Regions from separate parts of the Amycolatopsis sp. 3B14 genome, predicted to be linked through region 2. Evidence: riboswitches for the same ligand, from Rfam matches in the RefSeq annotation. Region 2 holds a riboswitch; the other holds the start of a gene.
The links. A riboswitch is a leader RNA that binds a small molecule or an ion and turns the genes downstream of it on or off. The one in region 2 is predicted to bind S-adenosylhomocysteine.

Region 1: it holds a riboswitch for S-adenosylhomocysteine, as region 2 does, so the genes downstream of both, ACCP09_RS11560 (MOSC domain-containing protein) here and metH (methionine synthase) in region 2, are expected to answer to the same signal.

Annotation. Positions count from the first base shown of each region.
Region 1 covers NZ_JBHZEN010000021.1:62,227-72,318, reverse strand. Annotated here, with positions in the region: gene ACCP09_RS11600 (anti-sigma factor RsbA family regulatory protein) at 1-136, shown strand, start outside; gene ACCP09_RS11595 (maleylpyruvate isomerase family mycothiol-dependent enzyme) at 214-975, shown strand; gene ACCP09_RS11590 (AAA family ATPase) at 1,053-1,928, shown strand; gene ACCP09_RS11585 (vWA domain-containing protein) at 1,925-3,313, shown strand; gene ACCP09_RS11580 (hypothetical protein) at 3,392-4,345, shown strand; gene ACCP09_RS11575 (hypothetical protein) at 4,715-4,948, shown strand; gene ACCP09_RS11570 (FecCD family ABC transporter permease) at 5,025-6,062, opposite strand; gene ACCP09_RS11565 (ABC transporter substrate-binding protein) at 6,059-7,042, opposite strand; cobalamin riboswitch at 7,107-7,288, opposite strand; gene ACCP09_RS11560 (MOSC domain-containing protein) at 7,278-7,910, opposite strand; S-adenosyl-L-homocysteine riboswitch at 7,924-7,999, opposite strand; gene ACCP09_RS11555 (sulfite exporter TauE/SafE family protein) at 8,019-8,795, opposite strand; gene ACCP09_RS11550 (class I SAM-dependent methyltransferase) at 8,903-9,724, opposite strand; gene ACCP09_RS11545 (DoxX family protein) at 9,784-10,092, shown strand, end outside.
Region 2 covers NZ_JBHZEN010000024.1:80,168-90,259, forward strand. Annotated here, with positions in the region: gene ACCP09_RS15405 (4-hydroxybenzoate 3-monooxygenase) at 70-1,248, opposite strand; gene ACCP09_RS15410 (DUF6292 family protein) at 1,379-1,846, opposite strand; gene ACCP09_RS15415 (hypothetical protein) at 1,915-2,784, opposite strand; gene metH (methionine synthase) at 2,781-6,389, opposite strand; S-adenosyl-L-homocysteine riboswitch at 6,405-6,482, opposite strand; gene ACCP09_RS15425 (zinc-binding dehydrogenase) at 6,570-7,076, shown strand; gene ACCP09_RS15430 (hypothetical protein) at 7,098-7,223, shown strand; gene ACCP09_RS15435 (zinc-dependent alcohol dehydrogenase) at 7,483-8,490, shown strand; gene ACCP09_RS15440 (winged helix DNA-binding domain-containing protein) at 8,493-9,626, opposite strand; gene ACCP09_RS15445 (enoyl-CoA hydratase/isomerase family protein) at 9,653-10,092, opposite strand, start outside.

The DNA.
Region 1 (10,092 bases), on a different contig from region 2:
CCCGCCCGCTCGCGGTCAGCTGTCCGGGCGCGGCCTGCTGCTCGTCAACGACCTGGCCGACCTGGTCCGCACCCACCGCGCGCCGCACGGCACGACGATCCAGGTGCGCATGCGGCTGGACGGAAAGCCCTTGTGACAGGACGGGCCGCGATGTCCACTTCGGAACCGATCCGGCCCCCACGACGATCACCCACCCGGTATGTTCAGCGGGTCATGACGAAACCCGACCAGCCGTTCCTCCTCGACACCCTGCGCGCCGAGATCCACGGCATCGGGGTCCTCGCCGCACCGGCCGATCCGGACCTCCCGGTGCCCGCGTGTCCGGGGTGGACGGCGGGCGCGCTGGTCCGCCACCTCGGCGGGGTCGCGCACCGCGTGACCGCCTGGGTGGACAGCCAGACCCTGCCGCTGGAGTGGGAACGGGAACCGCCCGCGGGGCAGGACGTGCTGGGCTGGTTCCGCGCCGCGTCCGACGGGCTGTTCCGCAGTCTCGCCAGCCGCCCGCCGAGTTTCCCCTGCCAGACCTGGGTTCCCGCCGACCGCACCTACGGGTTCTGGCGCCGCCGGATGGCCCACGAGTTCACCGTGCACCGGGTCGACCTGGAGCAGGCGCTCGGTCTGCCGCCGGTGGTCGATCCGGCGCTCGCCGCCGACGGGGTGGACGAGGTGCTGACGGTGTGGCTGGCGGAGGGCAACCGGCCTGCGCCCGAGGAGACGGTCTCGGTGGACGCCTCGGGCGAGGTGTTCGAGGTGCGGTGCGCCGGTCGCGTGTGGACGGTGCGGATGCCGTCGGGCACCGGAAATCCCGTGGTGCGACCGGAATCCGCGGACAGCGCCGACGGGCGGGTGTCCGGCGCGCCGGAGGACGTGTACCTGTGGCTGTGGGGGCGCGGGCCTGCCGACCCGCTGGCGGTGACCGGGGACGTCTCCGGACTGCGCGCGGCGCTGGCGGCCGTCACCCGCTACGCGGCGTGAGATTGGGCACGACGGCCGCGCGGCCGGGTCCCGAGGGCCCAGAATAGGTGGGTTGCGCACCAACCCAGGGAGGGCCGATGCAGGAGCCGTTGTTCGGCTCGGTCGACGAGGTCGTCGAGCGCCTGGCCGGCGCGGGCTACCTGGCGTCCACCGCCGTCGCCACCACCGTCTTCCTCGCCGACCGCCTCGGCAAGCCGCTGCTGGTCGAGGGCCCGGCCGGGGTCGGCAAGACCGAGCTGGCGCGGGCGCTGGCGCAGGCCACCGGCAGCGAGCTGGTGCGGTTGCAGTGCTACGAGGGCATCGACGAGGCCCGCGCGCTGTACGAGTGGAACCACGCCAAGCAGCTGCTGCGCATCACCGCCGGTCGCGACGAGGGCTGGGAGCAGGCGCGCGACGAGGTGTTCAGCGAGGAGTTCCTCCTCCCCCGCCCGCTGCTCAAGGCGATCCGCAACCCGGACCCCACGGTCCTGCTGATCGACGAGACCGACAAGGCCGACGTCGAGATGGAGGGCCTGCTGCTGGAGGTCCTCGGCGACTTCCAGGTGACCGTGCCCGAGCTGGGCACGATCACCGCGCAGCGCCGCCCGTTCGTGCTGCTCACCTCGAACGCGACGCGTGAGCTGTCGGAGGCGCTCAAGCGGCGCTGCCTGTTCCTGCACCTGAACTTCCCCACGCCGGAGCTGGAGCGCGACATCGTCACCCTCAAGGTGCCCGGGCTGGACGCGCGCCTGGCGGACTCGGTGGTGCGGGTGGTCGCCGCGCTGCGGACGATGGAACTGCGCAAGGCGCCCTCGATCGCCGAGACCGTCGACTGGGCGCGCACGCTGCTCGCGCTGGGCGCCGACACGCTCGACGAGCAGGTGGTCGAGACGAGCCTCGGCGTGATCCTGAAGTACCAGAGCGACCACCGGAAGGCCGCGGCCGAGCTGCGGCTCGACTCGCTGCTGTCATGACCTCCCCGGCGCTGGCGCAGCGGCTGGTCGAGTTCGTCGGCTCGCTGCGCGAGCACGGCATCCCGGTCGGCCCCGGCGAAACGGTCGACGCGGCCGCCGCGGTGGACGTGCTCGGGCTGGCCGACCGCGAGCAGCTGCGGGCCGCGCTGGCGGCGACCGTGCTGCGCCGCTCGGGACAGCGGGGCACCTTCGACGCGTTGTTCGACCTGTACTTCCCGGTCGCGGTCGGCGCGGCGGAAACGGCCGGGGAGGCGCCCGCGGACGCGGCGGAGCTGCGGGAGGCGCTGGTCGCCGCGCTCGCCGAGGGCGACGGGGAACGCCTGCGGGCGCTGGCTTCGGCCGCGGTCGACCAGTTCGGCCGGTACGGCTCGTTCGGCGACGGCGGGTCCGGCGGCGGCGGGGCGAACGGGATGCGCGGCTGGTCGGCCTACCAGGCGCTGGACCGAGTGCGGCCCGACGCGCTGCTGAACCGGGTGCTCGCCGCGATCCGCACGGACGACAGCGCTTTCGGCGACGCGGTCGCCCGCAGCGAGGCGCGGTCCCGGATCGGCGCCTACCGGGAGGCGGTGCAGGCCGAGGCCCGCCGTCGCACCGCCGAGCTGCGCGGGCGCGAGCGGATCGCGCAGTACGCGGTGCCGCCGCAGACCGACCTGGTCAGCTTCACCAACGCCACCCGCGCCCAGCTCGCCGAGCTGCGCCGCACCATCCAGCCGTTGTCGCGCAAGCTCGCCACCCGGCTGGCGACCCGGCGGCGCCGCGCCCGGCGCGGGCAGATCGACCTGCGCCGCACGCTGCGCCGGTCGCTGGCCACCGGCGGGGTGCCGATGCGGCCTGCGATGCGCGACCGCCGTCCCGGCCGCCCGGAACTGGTGCTGCTGTGCGACATGTCCGGGTCGGTGGCCGGGTTCGCGCAGTTCACGCTGCTGCTGGTGCAGGCGCTGTCGGACCAGTTCAGCAAGATCCGCACGTTCGCGTTCGTCGAGCTGACCGACGAGATCACCGGCCTGGTCACCGCGGGCGCGGCGGACCCGGAGGGGCTCGCGCGGCGCATCCTCACGCAGGCGAAGCTCACCCGCTGGGGCATGAGCAGCGACTACGGCGGTTCGCTGGCGAGCTTCGTGGACGGGTGGCCGGACGCGGTCGGGCCGCGCACGTCGGTGCTGATCCTCGGCGACGGCCGCACCAACGGCGGCGACCCGAACCTGGACGCGGTGCGCCGGATCGCGGAGCGGGCCAAGCACGTCCACTGGCTCAACCCGGAGGCGCGATCAGCTTGGGGCACGGGCGATTCCGCCGCGCTGCGGTACGCCCGCGTGGTGCCGATGCACGAGTGCCGCAACCTGCGTCAACTCACCCAGCTGGTGACCGAGCTGCTGCCCGGCTGACGGTAACGAAGCCGTCTCGCGGGGAGTGATTTTCCGGCTGCTGTGTGTAAGTGGTCGAGACCAGGGCATCCCGTGGTCATGGCGGGGAGCACGGTCGGCAGGCGGGCGTTCCTCACCGCGGCCCTGGCGGGCGCGGCGAGCGTCGCCTGCAGCAGCGGTGGTGAGGGTTTCTTTTCCAGGCAGGCGCTTTCCGGGCGGCCGGCGCCACTGGACGCGCCCGCGGCGGGGTTGCGCGGGTTCCCGGCGCAGGTCGCCGCGCACAGCGTGGTCGAGGACCACCTGCTGGTCGGCTACTGCGGCGCGCCGGGCAGCCCGGCGCTGGGGCGGATGACCGGTGATCTGCAGGAGGCCTCCGCGCAGCTGCGCGAGCTGATCGGCACCTATCCGCGGAACCGGCCGGTGATCCCGGTGGTCGAGCTGATCGCGACGACGGTGAACCCGACGCCGGGCCCGGACGGCATGTACCGCAGCCGGGCGAACGACAGCACCATCCAGCGCTACCTCGACGCCGCGCGGGCGCTCGACGGGCAGCTGCTGCTCAACATCCAGCCGGGGCGCGCGGACTTCCTGCCCGAGGTGAAGGCGTTCGAGCACTGGCTGACCGAGCCGGACGTCGGTGTCGCACTGGACCCGGAGTGGGCGGTGGAACCGGGCGTCGTGCCGGGCGAGGAGTTCGGCGTGACGACCGGCGAGGAGCTCGACGGTGTGGCCGCTTACCTCGCTTCGCTGGTGGCGCGGCACCGGCTGCCGGCGAAGATCATGGTCTACCACCAGGTGGCGGTGACGGTCGTGCGGGACATCGCCGGGCTGAAGCGGCACAACGGGGTCGCGGTGATCAACGTGGTGGACGGCATCGGCAGCGCCGAGGCGAAGAAGGCCACCTGGGACCAGGTGATGAAGCGCAAGCCGCCGCACGTCAAGGCCGGGTTCAAGCTCTTCTACCAGGAGGACACCCGCGACGGGGAACCGCTGATGACGCCCGAGCAGGTGGTCGGGCTGCAGCCGCAACCGGTCTACGTGGTGTACGAATAGGGCCCCCGAGCGCGGGGCAGTTGGGAGTCCGCACTCGGGGGCCACTCGCCTGCCACAACGCTCCGAGGGGGAGTTCGAGCGCGGGCAAGACGGCGGTGCCGGAGGTGTCGCGCCCACCCTCCGCGCGGGCCTTAACAGTGAATCGAGGCGAAAGCAGGGCGTGTTACTGGCAGGTCTTCAACAATTTCAGGGAATCCAGGAGATGTCGTCGGGGTCGCCGCCGATGAGGGTCTGCCGGGTGTCCTGTGAGCTGGGTCGCATGCTCAGCAACGCTAGCGATTGTTGAACGATCCGTCAACCCGGTTGCTCGATTGTTCAACGATCCTCTATTCTGTGGCGCACCACACCGTTCTCGGAAAGGTGCCAGCGATGACCGCGTCCACCCTCAGCCACCGCGACGTCGAGTTCCTGAAAGCGGTTGCCGACGGCCGCGTGGAACTGACCGCGAGCAGCGAGCCGCACGTGTACGTCGACGGACTCTCCTGCTGCGACCAGTTCGGCGCGCGACTGCTCATCCACGCCGGCCTGGTCCGCCGCGTCCCCGGCACCGGTGCCCGCATCCCCGCCAAACTCACCGACGCCGGCCGCGACGCGATCAGGTGACCAGTGGCGGCTGCTTGCTTAGCGGTGCGAGTAGCGGAACCTGAGGCGGCGCAAGCTGCTCGGGTGGTGAAAAAATCTAGGCTGCCACCCGCCGCGTCCATTGTGGACGGCTGCGGTACAGCACGGCCACGAACGCGGGCACGCCGATGATCGACGTGACCACGCCGACCGGCACCTCCTGCGGATCGAGCATCGTGCGCGCCAGCGTGTCCACCCACACCAGGAACACCGCGCCGGCCACGGCGGTGACCGGCAGCAGGCGTCCGTGGCCAGGGCCGACCAGCGCACGGGCCGCGTGCGGGAGCACCAGCCCGACGAACCCGACCGCCCCGCAGGCGCTCACCAGCGCGGCCGTCAGCAGCGCGGTGACGCACATCAGCACGATCCGGGTTCGCGTCAGCGCGACCCCGAGCGCCGCGGCGAGGTCCTGGCCGTAGGCGAGCACGTCGAGCGTGCGGGCGTGGCCGAAGCACACCAGCAGCGCGACGACCAGCACCGCCGCACACACGCCGACCTCGGACCACGACGCGCTGCTGAACGAACCGAGCAGCCAGAACAACACGCCCCGCGTCGTTTCCGCGTCCCCGGCCGTCAGCACGACGAACGACGTCAGCGCGGAGAACAGCTGCATCGCCGCGACCCCGGACAGCACCACGCGCTCGGTGGTGCCGCCCAGCGTCTGGCTGAGCAACAGCACGAGCCCGAACGACAGCACCGCCCCGGCGAACGCCCCCGCCGACAACGACACCACTCCCCCGCCGACCCCGAGCACCACGACCAGCACGGCGCCGGTCGACGCGCCCGAGGACACCCCGAGCACGAACGGGTCGGCGAGCGGGTTGCGCAGCAGCGACTGCATGACCGCCCCGCACACCGCCAAACCCGCCCCGCACACGGCGGCCAGCAGGGCGCGCGGGATCCGCAGGTGCCACACGATCCCGTCGCGAACCGGCGAGAGCACCGGCTCGCCGAAGCCGAGGTGGGCCAGGACGGTGGCATACACGTCGCCCACACCGATCCCGGCCGGGCCGATCGTCACCGCGACGGCCACCGACACCACGAGCAGCGCGAGACCCCCGGCGCACAGCGGCAGGACTCGCGCGGTGCGCGTCACCTGGCGAACCCGAACCCGCGCAGCGCCGCGGCGACCTGCTCGGCGCCGTCCACGGTGCGCAGCGTCGGGTTCATCGCCTGCCCGGACAACAGCACGTACCGCTTGTTCCGCACCGCGGCCAGGTCGCGGGTCACCGGGTGCGACTCCAGGAACGCGATCTTGGCGGCGGCGTTCTCCGCGGTCTGCGAACGGCGGGTGAGGTCGCCGAGGACGATCACGTCCGGGTCGCGCTCGGCGACCGTCTCCCAGTTGATCTGCGGCCACTCCTCGCGCGTGTCGTCGAAGACGTTGCGGGCGCCCACGGTCGTCGTGATGATGCCGGGCGCGCCGCAGCAACCCGCCAGGTAGGGGGCTTCGGAGTTGGCGAACCAGAACATCAGCCGGGCGTTCGCACCGGCGCCCGCGACCGCCCGCATCCGTTCCTGCAGGCTGGTGACCAGCTGTTCGCCGCGGTCCTCGACGCCGAAGATCCGCGCGAGGTCCCGGATCTCGGTGTAGACGGCGTCCATGGTCAGCGTTTCGGTGCGCCTGCCGTCGCCGCCGCCGCTGGTGTCCTTCGCGCACTCGGTCGGCGACAGGTAGGCGGGCACCCCGAGCTGCTCGAACTGCTCGCGGGTCGCGACGCCGCCCTTGCCGAGGATGGCGCCGAACGAGGCGGCGACGAAGTCCGGCTCGGCGGCGAGCACGGTCTCGAACGACGGGTAGTTCTCGGCGAGCCGGGGCACCTTGGCGTTGTCCGCGGCCAGGTGCGGCAGCACGGGATCGGTCCAGGTGGCGGTGCCCGCCATGCGGTCGGCGAGGCCGAGGGACAGCATGATCTCCGCCGCGCCCTGGTTGAGCGCGACCGCCCGCCGCGGCGGTTCCGGCACGCGGACCTGGTGGCCGCAGTTGTCCACGACCACCGCCGCGGTGGCCCCGGAGGGGGTGGTGCTCGCGCACCCGGACAGCGCCAGCACGGCGGCGAGCAGTGGGAAGGTCATCGATCGGCGCACAGCGGCCCCTAGCGTCGAGGGCTCATGCGCGGAGCCCGGTCCGGCGGTCTCCCCCGTGGCGGGGGTGCCAGCAGGTCTTCGGACTCGGGGTCGTCCGGGCGGAACGCCTTCCCGGACCGCGTGGTCCAGTGGCCGTTGTCCCGCCCGTCGCCGCTCACCGCTGCGCGTCAGTTCCGGATTCGCACCGGATTCCCTGGCCCCTCGCGGGGCACGACTGGCGCGCTCACGCTAGCACGACAACCTCGTCCCCGGCCCCGACCGTGCCCGGTTCCACAGTGGACCCGTAGACGCCGAGGCACATGTCGTGCTCGCGGGCGATGCGGCGCAGGACGGCCGGGTCGCGCCGGCCGGTGCGCGGATCGACGTTGACGACCACGCAGCGCCGGTCGCGGCGGTCGACCCGGATGCGGGTGGTGCCGATGCGGAGCGTGCGGCCGATCCAGTCCTCCTCGGGCACGTCGGTGTCGATCAGGAGGTTGGGGCGGAAGCGCAGCGGCTCGGCACCGGCGCTGCGGGTGGTGATCAGGGACAACGGCGCGCTGTCGAACGTGCCGCGGTCGAGTTTCTGGACGCGCGCGGCGCCCAGTTCCGCGGCGAGCGCGGGATCGGTGACGTCGTGCAGCCTGCCGTCCGGGGTGCGAACCTGGGACTCGCCGACGACCTGGTAGCGGACGAGGTCGTTGCGCCTGCGGATGGTGAGCCAGGGGAAGCCGTTCGACTCCTGGCCCGGCCGGACGAACGCCCAGCGCCGGTCACCGTCGAGGCCGTGCCAGGAGACGGCGGCCTCGTCCAGTGCTTGCGCGGCCATGGACTTGACGGGGTAGCGGAAGATCGCGGCGAGGTGTCCGACGAGCATCTGCGCCTCCTCGGGTGAGAAGGCGCCCTTGCTGCGGGAGACGGTGCCGAGCGTGGCGGGCCGGGCCCGTCGCAGCGCCTCTCGGCACCGCCCGCGAAGGTAGCACTTCTAGCTCCAGGCCTGCCAGGCCAGCGTGACGGCCAGGCCCATGCCCGCCAGCGCGATCGCGACCCGGAGCGGGGCCGCGGGCAGGCGGCGGACCACCGCGGGTCCCACGAAGGAGCCGGCGACCAGACCGAGGCACAGGGCCGCCGCCGCGGGCCAGAGCACCGAGCCGGTGAACGCGAACACCACGGCGGCCACCAGGTTGGCCGCGCCGGTCACGATGTTCTTCGCCGCGTTCGTCCTGGCCAGCGGCTGCGCCCAGGCGGCGGACAGCAACGCGAGCATGATCACCCCGGCCGCCGCGCCGAAGTAGCCGCCGTAGATCGCGACCAGGAACGCGCCCGTCGCGGTGCCCGCGGTCAGCCCGCCGTCGCCGCGGCCGGCGCGTTCGGCCAGCCGCGGGGAGAACAGCAGCAGGATCGACGCGCCGCCGATCAGGAACGGGACGATGTAGGCGAACGTGCCTTCCGGGGTGAGCAGCAGCAACGCGCTGCCGGCCGCGCCGCCGACCGCCGTGATCGCGCACAGCCGCAGCAACCGGGCGCGCTGCCCGCGCAACTCGGGACGCGAACCGGCCGCCGAGCCGACCGTGTTGCCCATCAACGCGACGGTGTTGGTCACGTTCGCCGTGACCGGCGGCACCCCGATCGCCAGCAGCGCCGGGTAGGACACCAGCGAGGCGAGCCCGGCGATCGAACCGGTCAGACCCGCCCCGACACCGGCCACCACGAGGAACAGCAGTTGCCACGGGCCGAGGGTGAGCAGCGGATCAGCGGGCACGTTGCCCCAATTTACCGCAGGAGCAATCGTTTTCCGGGCCCGCGAGACGAACCCCACTCCTCCACTGTGGAGTCAGCGTGCGGTGTCCAGAAGGGATTCCTCCGCCGTCACGGCCGGCGCGCGGTGACCAGCCAGGTGGCCGCGCCGAGCAGCACGCCGTCGGGCGTCTCGTGCGGGACGAGCGCCTCGGTCAGCGCGGCGACCGCCCGCTCGACCGTCTCCGCCGGGTAGCGCCCGAAGATCGTCCGCAGCATCGCGCCGCGGCGCAGGAAATCGGCCGCCGCCGCGGCATCGGCGCCGAGCCGGACCGGCGCCCGGACGTCGTCCACGGCGATGCCGGTCAGCCCCGCGCCGGTGAGCAGCTCGCGCAGGTAGCCCGGCTGGGCGAACGAGAACGGGCCGGGGCCGGGCGGGACGGCATCGGCGGTGTCGACGTGCGGGGCGATCGCATCCAGCGCCAGCACGCGGTGCTCGTTCTCGCGCAGGTCCTGCCAGCACAGGAACGCCAGCCGCCCGCCCGGCCGCAGCGCCCGCGTGACGTTGGTGAAGGCGGCGAGCGGGTCGTCGAAGAACATCACCCCGAACCGGCTGAGCGCGAGGTCGAACGAGCCGGCGCCGAAGTCGTGGACCTGCACGTCGGCCTGCTCGAACCGCACCCCGTCGACCCCGGCGGCGCGCTCCCGCGCCACGGCGAGCATCGGGCCGGACAGGTCCGCGCCGAGGACGGCCGCGCCCCGCCCGGCCGCGAGCAGCGTGGTGGTGCCGCACCCGCAGCCGATGTCGAGGACCCGCTCGCCCGGCTCGATGCGGGCGGCGTCGAGGAGGTGCGGGGTCAGGTGCGCGAGCATCGCGTCGTAGTGCTCGGCGTGGTCGGCCCAGTAGCGGCCGGTGTCGCCGTTCCAGTCGCGTGCCTCGTCCTCGTTGGCCATGCCGTCACGTTAGCCCGGGCGGCCTCGTCCGGTGGGTGAGACGAAAGGAGGCGTGTCAGGTGAACGTCGTGTTGTGGATCTGCCAGGGGCTGCTCGCGGCGCTGTTCCTGGTGTCCGGAGTGCTCAAGTCCACCCAGTCGAAGCAGCGGATGCTCGACACCGGCCAGACCGGGGTGGTGTTCTTCCCGCTGCCCGTCATCCGGGCGGTCGCCGCCGCGGAGCTGGCCGCGGCGCTCGGGCTGGTCCTGCCCGGGGCGACCGGCATCGCGCCCGTGCTCACGCCGGCAGCCGCGATCGGGCTCGCCGTCGTGATGACCGGGGCGGCGATCAGCCACGCGAAGCTGGGCGAGTACCGCACGAGCGCGGTC
Region 2 (10,092 bases):
AGACTCCGCACTCGCGAGTTTCGTTACGGGGCAGCCTGCCATGCCGCGTGGATCACCGCACGGGATTGGTCAGAAATCCGCGGCCTTGCCGATGTATATCTCGCTGAACGAGGCCGCCGCGGCGGGCGACCCGAGCAGACGGCGCAGCCGGGCCTGCGCCAGCCGGGCGCGGAACGGGTCGGCCGGCGGGTCGACGGTGGAGCTGTGGAAGATGTCCGACAGCCACTGCGAGAACTCCTGGTACTGCCACACGCGGGCCAGGCAGGTGTCCGAGTAGCGGGCCAGCGGGCCGTCGTCGCCGCCGTAGTGGGCCTCGATCGCCTCGGCCAGGTGGAACGCGTCGTGCAGGGCGAGGTTGAGGCCCTTCGCCGCGATCGGGGCGACCAGGTGCGCCGACTCGCCTGCCAGGAACAGCCTGCCGCGGGACATCGGCTCGTGGACGTAGTTGTGCATGTCGAGGACGCGTTTCTCGATCAGCTCGCCCTCGACGAGCGGACCGTCCGGCACCCCCAGCCGCTGGTGCAGCTCGGACCAGACGCGCTCGTGCGGCCAGTTGTCCTCGGAGTCGCCCGGCGGGCACTGCAGGTAGAAGCGGGTGACGGTGGGGGTGCGCGCCATGTGCGCGGCGAACCCGCGGGGGTGGATGCCGAACAGCACGCCGTCGGCGCTGGGCGGCGCCTCGGCGAGCAGCGCCAGCCAGCCGATGCCGTAGTCGTGGGTCAGCAGGTTGCCTGCGAGGTGACGCCGCGTGACGCCCTGCGCGCCGTCGCAGCCAGCGATGAAGTCGCAGCCGAGACGGCGGGCGGTGCCGTCGGCTGCGGTGAAGGTGACCGCGGGCTTGGCCGATTCGATGTCGTGCACGGCCACGTCCCGGACCCCGAACTCGATGTCGCCACCCTTGTCGGCGTAGTGCGCGACCAGGTCGGTGACGAGGAGCTGCTGCGGGTAGACGAAGTGCCGCTGGCCGGCCCACTGCTCGTAGGAGAAGGGGTGGCGGCCGTTTTCGAACCGGAACTCGAAGCGGCCCTGGCTCGGCGCGGTGGACAACAGCTTGTCGGCCAGGCCGCGCTCGTCGAGCGCGCGCACCGCCCACTCCTCGATGAACCCGGCGCGCGGGCGGGCCTCGATGAAGGCGCGGGTCTGCTCCTCGAGCACCACGCAGCCGATTCCCCTGTCCCGCAACACGTTGGCGAGGCCGAGCCCGGCGGGCCCGGCCCCCACGACGACGACCCCGGTGCGCGCGACCACGATTCCTCCCCAGGTGGTGCGATTGCGGCAGTGTGCCGGAAAGTGCCCGGCGCTGCAACGGTTTCCGGGGAGGACGTGGATGGTGGTCTCGGCGCGCTCAGGCGCCGGCCGCGGTGGGGTGCCGCCTGGATCAGCGGGCCGGGCCGCGGCGCGACCGCTCGACGGGCCGTCCGGGCCGCTGCGCAGGCCGATCCTGGTACGGGATCGCGTAGGTGGCCAGGTGCTGGCGGACCGCGGCGCCGTCGGTGGTGCCCACGGGCGCCGCGTCGGGGGCGCGGCCCTCGAAGACCTCGGCCACGAACCGGGCGACCTCGGGAGGCGGCGGCAGCAGGTCGGTCCCGTAGTAGCGGACCACGCTCAGCTCGTGCCCGGCCGTGGTCTCGATCGCCACCGCCCAGCCGTCGTGCTCGTTCCACACCAGGGCCGTGTCCTGGGCGGGGTGGTCGCGCAGCCGGTCGTCGAGCGCGAGGTAGGCGTACGCCGGCGGCGGGTCCAGGTGGGCGTAGTAGGCCTCGCCGCTGCAGCCCAGCTCCTCGGCGACGGTGTTGACGTAACGACGCAGCCCGGAGGCCGCCGCGTGCTCGTATTCCAGATGCATCTCACGCCCCGTTGAGTGAGTAGTCGGCCGTGCGGGCGGACTACCACCTGACCGGGTGACCAAAACCCTCAACCGACCACGCCGAGTCCCGTCGCCGCGTGAACCTCCAGCCGGACGAACTGCGCCTGCGGAACCGCCTCGACGGCGAAGTGGTCCCCGCGATGGGGATCGTCGACCGTGGTGGGCTCGAGCCAGGTGAAGCTCCGCAGCGCCCGGGCAGCGGCCTCCACGGCCTCGAACGCCTCCCACTCGGTGCCACCCACGAGCGCGGCGACCTCGACCGTGCCGCTCGGCCGCCGCCGCGGCTCGCTGACCTCGATGTCCTCCTCCGACGGGAACGTGTGCCGCCGGAGCTCGCCGGCCAGCCCGCGCACCATGTCCCGCGCATCGATCCCGTCCGCGCCGGATATTTCCGCGACGATCACGACCCGCGTGCTGGTGGCAGCGTGCGCCAGCTCCATCAGTTCACGGATCTCGTCCTCGTCGAACCCGCCCTCCGGGCCGAGCGGTTCGAGCTCTTCGACCTCGATCTCCTCCGGCTCGGTGCCGAACGGGTCCTGCCCACGCTTGACGAACATCGTCGCGAACGTGCCGTCCGGCAACTCGGCGCGGTAGACGCGGCCGAAGGGCTGCCCGCCGATCTCGGTGACCTCCAGCAGCGCCGGGTCCAGCCCGATCACCTCCAGGTGCCCGAGCGCCACCCGCCGGATCGCCTGGATCCCGCTTTCGCCGTCCCGGGATCGGGACCGGATCAGCAGCCGGGCGTCGTACGGTCCCGGCGGATCGCTGTTGGCCGGCCCGATCGAAAACCGCCACGCTCCCAGCGCCGCGATCAAGTGCTGGCAGGCCGTCACGGCATCGCCGAGGCTGGGCGCCGGGAACCACAACTGGAGCTCCGCGACCACATCGGTGTCACGGAGCTCCTCGGAGATCGTCACTCCGCGGGATCGTAGTCCAGGTTGGGGCGCAACCACTTCTCGATTTCCGGCTGCGGCAGTCCGCGTCGCCGGGCGTAGTCGGTCACCTGGTCGCGTCCGAGGCGGCCCACGGTGAAGTACCGGGACTCCGGGTGGGCGAAGATCAGCCCGCTCACGCTGGCCGCCGGGGTCATCGCGAACGACTCCGTCAACCCGAGGCCCAGGTCCGACGCCTGGAGCAGGTCGAACAGCTCCCGCTTCTGGCTGTGGTCCGGGCTCGCCGGGTAGCCGAGCGCGGGCCGGATCCCGCGGAACCGCTCGGCGTGCAGGTCCGCCAGCGACGGCTGCGCGTCCGGCTCGAACCACTCCCGCCGCGCCTCCAGGTGGATGGACTCGGCGAACGCCTCGGCCAGGCGGTCGGCCAGCGCCTTCACCATGATCGCCCGGTAGTCGTCGTTCTGGGACTCGTAGTGGCGCGCCAGCTCCTCGGCCCCGTGCACGGTCACCGCGAACCCGCCGAGGTGGTCCCCCGCAGGCGCCACGTAGTCGGCGAGGCAGCGGTTCGCGCGACCGTCCGGTTTGGACGTCTGCTGGCGCAGCATCGGGAAGCGCACCCCGTTTTCCAGCACGATGTCGTCGCCCTCGCTGTGCGCGGGCCAGAAGCCGTAGGCACCGCGGGCCTCCAGGAGCTCGTTCGCGACGATCTCGTCGAGCAGCGCGTTCGCGTCGTCGAACAGCTCGCGCGCCACCGGCTGCTCCAGGATCGCCGGGTACTTGCCCTTCAGCTCCCACGCGAGGAACAGGAACTGCCAGTCGATCATCTCGCGCAGCGCGGGCAACCCCGGCGACACCGCGCGCACCCCGGTGAACGACGGCACGGGCAGGTCGTCGAAGGACACCCGCTCCGGGTTGGCCCGCGCCTGCTCCAGCGTGAGCATCGGGCGGCGTTGCTTGCCCGCGTGCTGCTCACGCAACCGCTCCTGCTCCGCGCGGTTCGCCGTGTCCAGCGCCGCCGCGCGGTCGGGGTCGAGCAGGTCCGACACCACCCCGACGACCCGCGACGCGTCCAGCACGTGCACCGTCGTGTGGTCGTACGCCGGCGCGATCCGCACCGCCGTGTGCTGCCGGGACGTGGTCGCGCCCCCGATCAGCAGCGGGATCTTCAGCCCGCGCCGCTGCATCTCCGTCGCGACCGACACCATCTCGTCCAGCGACGGCGTGATCAGCCCGGACAGGCCGATCGCGTCGGCGTTCTCGGCGACCGCGGTGTCCAGGATCTTCGCCGCGGGCACCATCACGCCGAGGTCGATCACCTCGTAGTTGTTGCAGCCCAGCACGACGCCGACGATGTTCTTGCCGATGTCGTGCACGTCGCCCTTCACGGTGGCCAGCACGATCTTGCCCTGGCCGCGCTCGGTGCTCACCTGCCCGGACCGGCGCAGCTCCTCCTTCTCCGCCTCCATGAACGGCTCGAGGTAGGCCACCGACCGCTTCATCACGCGCGCGCTCTTGACCACCTGCGGCAGGAACATCTTGCCCGAGCCGAACAGGTCGCCGACGGTCTTCATGCCGTCCATCAGCGGACCCTCGATGACCTCCAGTGGCCGCGCGAAGTTCTGCCGCGCCTCTTCGGTGTCGTCCTCGATGTAGTCGACGATGCCGTGCACCAGCGCGTGCCGCAGCCGCTCCGCCACCGGAGCCTCGCGCCACGACAGGTCCACCACCCGCTTGCGGCCCTGGCCGCGGACCGTCTCGGCGAACTCCACCAGCCGGTCGGTGGCGTCCTCGCGCCGGTCGAACAACACGTCCTCGACCAGTTCCAGCAGGTCGGCGGGGATGTCCTCGTAGACGGTGAGCTGGCCGGCGTTCACGATGCCCATGTCCAGGCCGGCGCGCACCGCGTGGAACAGGAACGCCGAGTGCATCGCCTCGCGCACGACGTCGTTGCCGCGGAAGGAGAACGACAGGTTCGAGATGCCGCCGCTGGTGCGCGCGCCCGGGCAGCGCTGCTTGATCAGCGGCAGCGCTTCGATGAACGCCTTGGCGTAGCCGTTGTGCTCGGCGATGCCGGTGGCGACGGCCAGCACGTTGGGGTCGAAGACGATGTCCTCGGGCGGGAACCCGGCCTCGCGCGTGAGCAGGTCGTAGGCGCGGGCGCAGATCTCCACCTTGCGCTCGGTGGTGTCGGCCTGGCCCTTCTCGTCGAAGGCCATCACGACGACACCGGCGCCGTAGTCGCGGATTCGGCGGGCCTGGCGCAGGAACTGCTCCTCGCCCTCCTTGAGGCTGATCGAGTTGACCACGCCCTTGCCCTGCACGCACTTGAGCCCGGCCTCCAGCACGCTCCACCGCGAGCTGTCGACCATGATCGGGATGCGGGCCACCTCCGGCTCGGTGGCGATCAGGTTGAGGAACGTCGTCATCGCGTGCTCGGAGTCGAGCAGGTCGGCGTCCATGTTGACGTCGAGCAGGTTGGCGCCGCCGCGGACCTGGTCCAGCGCGACGTCGACGGCGGCCTGGTAGTCGCCGGACTCGATCAGCCGCCGGAACTTGGCCGAGCCGGTGACGTTGGTGCGCTCGCCGATCATCACGAACCCGGTGTCGGCGCCGATCTCGAACGGCTCCAGCCCGCTGAACCGGGTGTGGGTGCGCGGCGGCGGCACCTCGCGCGGAGCCGCGCCGGAGACCGCCTGGGCGATCTTGGCGATGTGCTCGGGGCCGGTGCCGCAGCAGCCGCCGACGATGTTGACCATGCCGCTGCCGGCGAACTCGCCCAGCATGCGGGCTGTCTCGTCCGGCGTCTGGTCGTAGCCGCCGAACGCGTTGGGCAGGCCGGCGTTGGGGTGGCAGGCGACGTAGGTGCCCGCCAGCCGGGAGAGCTGTTCGACGTGCGGGCGCATCTCCTCGGCGCCCAGCGAGCAGTTCACACCCACGACCAGCGGGCGGGCGTGCTCGATCGCGCTCCAGAACGCCTCGACGGTCTGGCCGGACAAGGTGCGCCCGGACAGGTCGACGATCGTCACCGAGATCCACAGCGGCAGGTGCGGGGCGACCTCGCGGGCCGCGGCGATGGCGGCCTTCGCGTTGAGGGTGTCGAAGATCGTCTCGATGAGCAGCAGGTCGACGCCGCCCTCGGCGAGCGCGGCGATCTGCTCGGCGTAGGCGTCGCGGACCTCGTCGAAGGTGACCGCGCGGTAAGCCGGCTCGTCGACCTTCGGCGAGAGGGACAGGGTGACGTTGAGCGGCCCGATCGAGCCGGCGACGAACCTGCCGCCTGCTTCGTCGGCGGCCTGGCGGGCCAGCTGGGCGCCGCGCACGTTCATCTCGCGGACGAGGTGCTGCAGGCCGTAGTCTGCCTGGCCGATGCTGGTCGCGGTGAACGTGTTGGTCGTGGTGATGTCCGCGCCCGCGGCGAGATACTGCCGGTGCACGTCGAGGATCAGGTCGGGGCGCGTGAGGTTGAGCAGGTCCGGGTCGCCGGTGACGTCCTGCGGATGGTCGCCGATCAGGTCGCCGCGGTAGTCGGCCGGGGTGAGGCCCGCGCCCTGCAGCATCGTGCCCCAGGCGCCGTCGAGGACGGCCACCCGGTCGCTCAGGATTTCCCGCAGAGCCTTCGTCGTGTCCACCGGCGCCCTCCCAACTGTCGGGAGGCGCCCTTGTTGCGGTTCACGGGGGCCGAGCGTGGCGGACCTGGGTCCGTTGCAGCGCCTCTCGGCCTGGCGAACACAGTACTGGACGCCCCGCGGCGGCACCAAAACCGTTCCCGCGATGTGGACGCAACCGGCCGAAGGTGAGGAGGTCGCCCAATGCCTCGCGCGGGCTCCTGTTCCTGCTCCCGACACGAACGAACAGCACGACCGGGGAGGTACGGGGCCGCGAAGCCGGGCGAGACCTTCGTCGTCTCGGCGGCCTCGGGGGTCACCGGGGCGCTCGCCAAGCAGCACGGCTGCCGGGTCGTCGGCATCACCGGCTCGCCGGAGAAGGGCGCCTGGCTGCGTGAGCTCGGGTTCGACGCGGCGGTCGACCGCACCACTGGCGACCTCGGCGAGGCCCTGCGCGAGGTGTGCCCGGACGGCATCGACGTCTACTTCGACCACGTCGGCGGAGCGGTGCTGGACGCCGCGCTGGGGAACATGGCGCTGTTCGGCCGGGTCGCCGCGTGCGGGCTGCTGAGCGTGTACGACCGCGACGAGCCGGCGCCGGGCCCGGCGCGGTTCGACCAGATCCTGATGAAGTGGCTCACCATGACCGGCTTCTTCTCCCCCGACTTCTACCACCACGGGCCGGACCTGAACCGCCGGCTGCTCCCCTGATACGAGCGGGGCGCGCTGCGGATGGTCTTCGACGTCACGCCAGGGCTGGAGAACACGCTCGATGGCTGGGCGCGGATGCTGTCCGGCGACAAGGTTGGCAAGGCGCTCGTGGCAGCCGGCCCGATCGAGAACCGACCCGGAACGTAGAACGGCGGGCCGGCTTCCCCAAGCCGGCCCGCCGTCGGAGACCGCCTGCCCAGTGGCCCCGACCGGCCGGGCATCGACCTCCCGCGGGCACCATCCCCCGACGGAACCCGCTTTCCCCGCCGTGCGGTGCCCCGAGCACCCGCACGTGCTCCTCCAGTATGCGCCCGGGAAGACCGTTCCGGGCAAGGCGGAAGTCCTCAAAGTGAGGACTTTGTGCCCATTGCCGTCCACAGTGGATCTTTCCCGCTACGCTCGGGCCATGCGCGCGTTCGTGGTCACCGCTCCCGGCGCGGGCGCCGTGGTCGAGGTCGAGCCGCCGTCCGCCGCGCCGGGCGAGGTCGTCGTCGCCGTGGCGCGGGCCGGGATCTGCGGCACGGACGCGGAGTTCTTCGACGGCAGCATGCCTTACCTCCACGACGGGCACGCCCGGCATCCCATGCGGCTGGGCCACGAGTGGTGCGGCACGGTCGTGGAATCCGGCGACGGCGTCGACCCGGCCTGGCTGGGCAGGCGGGTCACCGGTGACACGATGCTCGGCTGCCGCGCCTGCCGCCGGTGCCGCGGCGGCCGCCAGCACCTGTGCGAGACCCGCACCGAGATCGGGATTCGCGGTGGGCGGCCGGGCGCGCTGGCCGAGCGCCTCGCCGTGCCGGTGACCGCGCTGCACCCGCTGCCGGACGCGGTCGGGGCGGCCGCGGGCGCGATGGTCGAGCCGGGCGGCAACGCGCTGCGGGCGGTGCGAGGCGCGGATCCGCGGCCCGGCGACCGGGTCCTCGTCCTCGGCCCTGGCACGATCGGCCTGCTGTGCGCGATGTTCGCCCGCGCGGCCGGCGCGGAGGTGCACCTGCTGGGCGCCACCGCCGCGTCGCTGGAGTTCGCCCGCTCGCTCGGTTTCCGGAACGCCTGGTCCCCGGACCGCTTGCCGGAGCTGCCGTTCGACGCCGTGATCGACGCGTCCGGGGCGCCGGAACTGCCTGCCAGGGCGGTGGAACTGGTCGAGCCGGGCGGCCGGGTCGTTTACATCGGCCTGGCCGGGCGGCCGAGCCTGCTCGACACGCGCCTGCTGGCGTTGAAGGACGTCACCGCGGTCGGCGTGCTCTCGGCCTCCCCCGGCCTGGCCGGCACGATCGAGCAGTACGCGAGCGGCGCGGTCGACCCGGTGCCGCTGGTCGCCGCCACCGTCGGCCTCGGCGAGGTGGCCGCGGTGCTCGCCGGTGACCGGCCCGCCGGCGGGGCGCCGAAGATCCACGTCGACCCCCGCCGCTGACCTCAGGCGTGCGCGCCGACCGTCACCGGGCCGATCGTCAGCCGCGGCTCCCGGCCGAGGACCTCCCCCAGCCGGGCCACCTGTTCGTCCAGCTCGCGCCGGTGCGCGGCGCTCAGCGTCGTGAACGGTTCGACGGTGAGGTGGACCGCCCGGCCGGAGCGGCGCTGGTGCCACAGCCCGCCGGCCACGCCGTCGACGAGCAGCACCGGGAAGTTGCCGGCCTGCCCGCGGGCGAGGCACCGGTGCGCGGCCACGCCGGGGAAGAGCAGTTCCCGCGGGAAGCTGCCAACGACGTGGGCGTCGAACAGCGGCAGCAGCCGCAGCGCGGGCGGTGTCCGCCTACCCGGCAGCGTGTCGTCGGCGTTCAGCCACATGCGCTCGCCGTCGAGATCGACCGGACGCAGGGCGCTGCGGGCGAACAACGCCGACGCCCACTCCACCGGAGCGGACAGCCAGCGCGCGAAGTGCTGGGGCGTGGCCGGCCCGTAGGCGTGCAGGTACCGGGCGAGCACGCCGGTCAGCGCGGTTTCGGTCTCCGCGGGCCGGAACCCGGGCAGCCACCGGCGCGGGCTGGTGTAGGTGACCTGCCGCCCGCGGTCGCGGCCGAAGCACAGCGCGCCGCGGTGCGCCGCCGTCGCCAATGCCTGGCGCCAGCGCGGCCAGAACCCCTGAAACGCCGGCATGACGAGGTCTCCCGCCCACGAACCGACACGGTCGACGAGCGCCTCGGTGAGTTCGTCGGCGGTCAGTTCGGCGCCGGCGAGCGCGTCCGCGACGGCCTCGACGATCCGGTCGGTCTGCTCGTCGGTGAGCCGCACCGCGGACGGCATGGTCGAACGTTGTGGGACCGCGGGAAGCGCACCGGTCCACAACGCCAGGTCGTCGGCAGGCAGCAGGTGCACAGTGCCGCGTGGGCCGAAGGTGCGGATCAGCGTGTGGTCGGCCACCGCATCGCGGACGTCGTCCGTGGTGCCGCCGGTGCGCAGGGCGACCGACATCTCCGCGGCGGTGCGGACCTGGGCGTGCGCGCCGCACATCGCGGCGACGACGTCCGCCGGGCTCGCCCCGGGGCGGGACAGGAAGTGCCGGTCGAGCCGGCGGGCTTGGACGGCGGTCCACGAAACACGGTCGGTCATGATCGGAACGCTAGGCCGCAAAGCGGTCAGAATCCGTCCTCGATGGCGTCGACCAGGCCCCAGTCGAGCGCAGTCACGGCGATCAGGGGCCGCCCGGACAACGCGGGCCACAGCGTGCGCCACCGGCCGATCCGGCGCGGCACGCTCACCGTGCCGCCCGCGCCGGGGATCAGGCCCATTGCGACCTCCGGCAGCCGGAACACGGTGTTCGGATGCGCCACCACGCGGCCCGCGAACGCCGCCAGCTCGATGCCCGCGCCGACGCACGCCCCATGCACGCGCACCTCCGCGCGCCCGGCGATCGCGTGCAGCGCCCGCGCGGCACCGGCCCTGGTGCGGACGAAGTGTGCGGTGACCAGGTCCGGGGTGGTGCCGAACTCGTCGAGGTCGCCGCCCGAGCAGAACGCCGGACCGGCCCCGTCGAGCACCACCCGGCAGTCCTCCGCCGCGGCGGCCCGCAGGGCGT